DNA from 2 places in the Thalassotalea agariperforans genome. Region 2 is predicted to be linked to the other one. Evidence: predicted binding sites of a transcription regulator. Region 2 holds the regulator's gene; the other holds the start of a gene.
The links. Region 2 encodes NrdR, which represses ribonucleotide reductase genes. Its sites were predicted from a motif close to AAACACNANATNTNGTGTTT; they were not measured.

Region 1: the regulator NrdR is predicted to act here: its motif matches at 1,561-1,580, upstream of nrdA (class 1a ribonucleoside-diphosphate reductase subunit alpha).

Annotation. Positions count from the first base shown of each region.
Region 1 is NZ_JBQMWH010000002.1:12,987-16,418, forward strand. Features, by position in the region: gene ubiG (bifunctional 2-polyprenyl-6-hydroxyphenol methylase/3-demethylubiquinol 3-O-methyltransferase UbiG) at 1-615, shown strand, start outside; gene ACSLUO_RS03295 (HAD family hydrolase) at 621-1,274, shown strand; gene nrdA (class 1a ribonucleoside-diphosphate reductase subunit alpha) at 1,678-3,432, shown strand, end outside.
Region 2 is NZ_JBQMWH010000001.1:408,926-412,357, forward strand. Features, by position in the region: gene glyA (serine hydroxymethyltransferase) at 1-1,011, shown strand, start outside; gene nrdR (transcriptional regulator NrdR) at 1,167-1,622, shown strand; gene ribD (bifunctional diaminohydroxyphosphoribosylaminopyrimidine deaminase/5-amino-6-(5-phosphoribosylamino)uracil reductase RibD) at 1,670-2,791, shown strand; gene ACSLUO_RS01880 (riboflavin synthase) at 2,827-3,432, shown strand, end outside.

The sequences.
Region 1 (3,432 bases), on a different contig from region 2:
CTACATCAAATCAACCCATTACGCCGACAATTTATTATTCAGCATGCTGAAAATATTTTTGAACAAGCAATCATTGATGTTGGTTGTGGTGGCGGCATTTTAGCCGAAAGTTTAGCTAAATTAGGCGCTAATGTTACCGGTATTGATATGGGTGAAGAGCCTTTAAACGTTGCCAAACTGCACGCATTAGAATCTGGTGTTAGCGTTAATTATGAAAAAATTACTGCCGAAGAAAAAGCTCAAAGCTGCCCTGAACAATTTGATATTGTTACTTGTATGGAAATGCTAGAGCATGTGCCAGATCCGCAATCGGTTGTGCAAGCCTGCGCCAAATTAGTAAAACCTGGCGGTTATGTGTTTTTTTCTACCCTAAATAAAACCATCAAATCATATCTTATGGCGATTGTCGCGGCTGAAAAACTATTAAAGTTAGTTCCTAATGGTACGCATGATCATGATAAGTTTATTAAACCATCACAACTTATCAGCTGGGCAGAACAAGCACAATTAAAGTGTATTGACGCTACCGGTATCCATTACAACCCGATAACTGAAAATCATAAGCTTGCTGCTGGTTTAGATGTTAATTACCTTCTCTGTTGTCAAAAGGTCTAATAGTTATGCCTAAAATTACCGGAGTATTATTCGATTTAGATGGCACGATATTAGATACTGCTGACGATCTTGGTGCAGCCTTAAATTTTGTTTTAACCGAGTATAACTTACCCACAGTCACCAGTGAAGCTTATCGCCCTATTGCATCTGATGGCGCCAAAGGCTTATTAGAATTAGGTTTTGGTGACAAAATAAGTGATTATGATTTTGCCACGCTTCGTCAAATGTTTCTCAATTATTATGAAGATAATATTGCTCATCATACCAAGCTATATGATGGCATTACCGAGCTTATTGATGAATTAAACGCTAAAAACATCGCTTGGGGCATTGTCACCAACAAACCTGAAGGTTTGACGTTAAAATTATTACCACATTTTCCTGAGTTAGCGCAGTCACAAGTTATGGTAGGAGGAGATTCATTAGCTGAACGTAAACCACATCCAGCCCCCCTATTATATTCACTGGATAAAATAAACGTACCTGCCCAGCAATGTTTTTATGTGGGTGATGCCCCTCGGGATATTGAAGCTGGAAATCGAGCAAATATGCCAACGATTATTGCTGGCTGGGGCTATATTTCAAACATTAATGATTGCGACACTTGGCAAAGTGATCATTTGTGTTTATCGCCAACCGATATTTTGGCCTTAATTTAGCCTAAAAATCGCACATAATTAACCTTGTTCAATTTAAGGGATTAAGTCGCAGTAAAATGCGTTATTACAAATCGCTATAACGCATTTTAAAAAATAAATTATTAATTCTATATCAATAAAAAAGTTAAAATAAAGTTTGCCTTTCTCAAAAAGTAAAATTGAAAAGCACTACTACGTTAGTGACAACTAACCCTAAAAAAAATTGAGTAAAAAGTGTGATTTTCTACGTAATTTTAACACTTGCAAAACAGTTAAAACCTCACTATCTTGTGTCTAGAAAAAAAAACAACCCAAGATGTTGTGTATGAATTGTTCAAACGGCACAATTGCTAAACAATTTGTATATAACGTAAACTTTAACCGTCTTAATAATAAAAATTATAATTAGATAAACAGGTCCTTCATGAATAGCAATCTCTTCGTAACCAAACGTAATGGCGAAAAAGAAGCCATTGATCTTGAAAAAATTCACAAAGTCATCGCATGGGCCGCAGAAGGTCTTGAAGATGTTTCTGTTTCTCAAGTTGAATTAAAATCTCATATCCAATTTTATGACGGTATTAAAACCGGTGATATCCACGAAACTATTATCAAATCAGCCGCTGATTTAATTTCGGAAGAAACACCAGATTATCAATATTTGGCTGCCCGCTTAGCTATTTTTCATTTACGTAAAAAAGCTTATGGCCAATTTGAGCCACCCGCGTTATATGGTCACGTAGTTGATTTAGTAGAGCGTGGTAAATACGATCAACATTTATTAGTTGATTACGATCAAGCAGATTTTGAAGCGATGGAAAAATTCATCGTGCATAGTCGTGATCTCGACTTTAGTTATGCCGCGGTAAAACAACTTGAAGGTAAATATTTAGTTCAAAACCGTGTTTCTGGTGAAATTTACGAAAGTGCACAGTTTTTGTATGTTCTTGTTGCTGCTTGCTTATTTGCTAAATATCCAAAATCTGAACGTTTAGCCTACGTAGAAGGCTTCTATCATGCTATTTCTACCTTTAAGTTATCGCTACCAACCCCGATCATGGCCGGTGTTCGCACCCCTACTCGTCAATTTTCATCATGTGTGTTAATTGAATGTGGTGATAGCTTAGACTCAATCAACGCCACTTCAAGTGCTATTGTTAAATATGTTTCTCAACGTGCGGGTATTGGTGTAAATGCCGGTAGAATTCGTGCTTTGGGTAGTAATATTCGTGGCGGTGAGGCTTTCCACACAGGTTGTATTCCATTTTACAAACACTTTCAAACAGCAGTAAAAAGTTGTTCTCAAGGTGGTGTTCGTGGCGGTGCAGCTACGTTATTTTACCCACTATGGCATTTAGAAGTTGAAAGCTTATTAGTACTGAAAAATAACCGTGGTGTTGAAGAAAACCGCGTTCGTCATTTAGATTATGGTGTGCAATTTAATAAATTAATGTACCAACGCTTGATCAAAGGTGAATCTATCACTTTATTTAGCCCAAGCGATGTCCCTGGTTTATACGATGCGTTCTTTGCAGATCAAGACGAATTTGAACGTTTATATACACAATATGAAGCGGATGAGTCAATTCGTAAAAAACGTATTAAAGCGATTGAGATTTTCAGCTTATTTGCTCAAGAAAGAGCAAGTACTGGACGTATCTATTTACAAAACGTTGACCACTGTAATACTCATAGTCCATTCAGACCAGAAGTTGCGCCGATCAGACAAAGTAATTTATGTTTAGAGATTGCGTTACCAACAAAACCAATGAAAGAAGTTAATGATCCAGACGGTGAAATTGCTTTATGTACACTTTCTGCCTTTAACCTAGGTGCAATTGAAAGTTTAGACGAATTGGAAAGTTTAGCTGATTTAGCCGTACGCGCGCTTGATAACTTATTAGATTATCAAGATTACCCTGTTCCAGCGGCATATACGGCAACAATGGGCCGACGTACTTTAGGTATAGGTGTTATTAACTACGCTTATTACTTAGCTAAAAATGGGGTTTATTACTCAAATGGTAGTGCCAATAATTTAACCCATCGTACCTTTGAAGCGATCCAGTACTACCTATTAAAAGCATCAAACAACTTAGCTAAAGAACAAGGTGCTTGTCCTTTATTTAATGAAACACGTTTATCACAAGGTATTTTACCAATCGATACTTATAAAAAA
Region 2 (3,432 bases):
AAAGAATTATTTGGTGCTACTTATGCTAACGTTCAACCACATGCTGGTTCACAAGCCAATGCTGCTGTTTTCCAAGCGTTAGTTTCACCAGGTGGAAAAGTACTAGGTATGAGCCTTGCTCATGGTGGTCACTTAACACATGGTGCTAGTGTTAGCTTTTCAGGTAAATCTTACGAAGCGATCCAATACGGTTTAGACCCTGAAACAGGCGACATTGATTACGCTGAAATTGAGCGTTTAGCATTAGAGCATAAACCAGAAATGATCATCGGCGGTTTTTCTGCTTTCTCTGGTATTGTTGACTGGGCACGTATGCGTAAAATTGCTGACCAAGTTGGTGCTTACTTTATGGTTGATATGGCACACGTTGCCGGTCTTGTTGCTGCGGGTCTTTACCCTAACCCAGTACCACATGCGCACGTTGTTACTACCACAACGCATAAAACATTAGCTGGTCCACGTGGCGGTTTAATTATTTCAGGTTGTGATGACGAAGCGGTTTATAAAAAATTAAACTCAGCTGTTTTCCCTGGTGGCCAAGGTGGTCCTTTAATGCACGTAATTGCTGCTAAAGCAGTTGCTTTCAAAGAAGCATTACAACCAGAATTTAAAGTATACCAACAACAAGTGTTAGATAACGCTAAAGCGATGGTAGCAGTATTACAAGAACGTGGTTACAAAGTTGTTTCTAACGGCACCCAAAACCACTTATTGTTATTAGACTTAATCGACAAAGATATTACCGGTAAAGATGCTGATGCTGCTTTAGGTAATGCACACATTACTGTAAACAAAAACTCAGTACCAAATGACCCACGTTCACCGTTTGTTACTTCAGGTTTACGTTTAGGTACACCAGCGATCACGCGTCGTGGTTTTAAAGTTGAAGATACTAAGCTATTAACGTCTTGGATCTGTGATATTTTAGACGATATTACTGATGAATCAGTACAAGCAAAAGTACGTGAAAACGTAAAAGAAATTTGTGCTCGTTTACCTGTATACGCTTAATATTTGAGAACTAACACTGCGGTTAATTTTTTATGCTTAGCAGTGATATTTCCTGAATAAATAGTTTAAAATGGCCGCATTGATTGCGGCTATTTTTTTGCCGTAAATTTATATATTGATACTCATACTTAAGTTGCCTCACATCAGGAGCTGCAATGTACTGCCCATTTTGTTCAGAAACAGAAACGAAAGTAATTGACTCTCGCCTCGTTGCCGATGGTCATCAAATTCGTCGTCGACGCGAATGTTCAGCTTGTCGTGAACGTTTTACAACCTTTGAAATTGCAGAGCTTGTGATGCCTCGTATCATTAAACGTGATGGTTCTCGTGAACCTTTTAATGAAGATAAATTGCGTAATGGCTTAGTCAGGGCATTAGAGAAACGTCCGGTTAGTGTTGAGTTAACTGAAAAGGCGATTAACCGTTTAAAATCAGAAATTCGTGCCACTGGCGAACGTGAAGTATCGAGTGAAATGTTAGGTAACTTGATCATGGAAGCGTTGAAAAAAATAGACAAAGTTGCTTATGTTCGTTTTGCCTCGGTTTATCGTTCCTTTGAAGATATTCGTGAATTTGGTGAAGAAATTGCGCGCTTAGGTGATGATGATTAAACGATTAAATATTGAGTATACCTGTCGATTTTATGGAGCCGTATATTATGAGCTTTAGTCTTGCTGATCATCAATATATGGCACGCGCGATAAAACTTGCACAAAAAGGACGTTGTACAACGTCACCCAATCCTAGCGTTGGCTGTGTTTTAGTGAAAGATGAAAAAATTGTTGGTGAAGGTTTTCATCTTAAAGCTGGGGCTGGTCATGCGGAAGTGAATGCCTTAGCACAAGCCGGTGAATTAGCTAAAGGCGCGACAGCCTATGTTACTTTAGAGCCTTGCTCGCATTACGGTAGAACACCACCATGTGCCCAAGGGTTAATTAATGCCGGTGTTACAAAAGTAATTGCTGCCATGGTTGATCCTAACCCGCAAGTTTCTGGTCGTGGTTTAAAAATGCTAGCAGATGCAGGTATTGAAACCGCAGCACCATTATTAGAAGCCGATGCTAAAGCGTTAAATTTAGGCTTTATTAAATTAATGGAAACAGGTTTACCTTATGTTCGCTGTAAATTAGCTGCGAGTATTGATGGTAAAACCGCGATGGCATCAGGTGAAAGCCAGTGGATCACTGGTGATAAAGCCAGAGCCGATGTGCAAGCATTACGCGCCCAAAGTTGCGCTATTATTACTGGCGCTGATTCGGTAATAACCGATAATGCTAAAATGAATGTGCGTTATTCACAATTAACTGATCCGAATTTTATTGAAGCGGACTTACGTCAACCGGTTCGAGTAATTATTGATTCTAAAAACAGATTAACGCCTGATCTGGCTATTTTTCAAATTGCCTCACCAATATTAATTATTCGAGAGAAAATTGACGATAGTCAGCAATGGCCAAGTTTTGTTGAACAAGTTACTGTGCCGACGGTTTTGCAAAATAATCAGCGTTATATTGCATTAGCTAAGTTATTATCTTTATTAGCTGAGCGTGGTTTTAATGATATCCTTGTTGAATCAGGTAATCGTTTAGCTGGCGCTTTTATCGAACAAAATTTAGTTGATGAGTTGATCTTATATCAAGCGCCGAAATTATTAGGTGCTGACAGCAAAAGTTTGCTTGCTATGCCAGCGATCAGTCAGTTAGCACAAGCAAAAACATTACGTTTTAAAAACGTTACTATGCTGGGTAACGATTTAAAAATAACGGCGACTTTTAACTAGGTAAAAGATTAATTTTGCCAGAATGAGAATAGAGAATGTTTACTGGAATTATTGAAGCGATAGGTCAAATTAAAGCCATTAATATTAATGGTGAAGGTGCTAGGATCACCGTGGCGGTGGGTAAGTTAGCCATGGATGATGTTAAGTTAGGCGACTCAATTGCCACCAATGGTATTTGTTTGACTGTAGTTGCTTTTGATAGCACAAGTTATAGCGCTGATGTTTCAACCGAAACACTACAACGTACTGGCTTTGCTAATTATCAGGTAGGGCAAAAGGTCAACCTTGAAAAAGCCATGTTACCAACCACACGTTTTGGTGGTCATATTGTCTCGGGCCATGTTGATGCTGTGGCAGAAATTACCGCCATTGAAAATAAAGGTAATAGCTGTGATTATTGGCTATCTATGTCAGACGACATTGCGCCTTATATTGCTGAAAAAGGCTCTATTACCATTGATGGTGTCAGTTTAACGGTTAATGGTTTAACGCAAGATAAATTTCGTTTAACAATAGTGCCACATACAGCTGAAGAAACCATTATTGCCAGTTATCAAGCAGGCACGAAAGTGAATGTGGAAGTGGATGTGATGGCGCGTTATATCGAGCGTTTATTAACAAAAAATACACCTTCGGCTAAA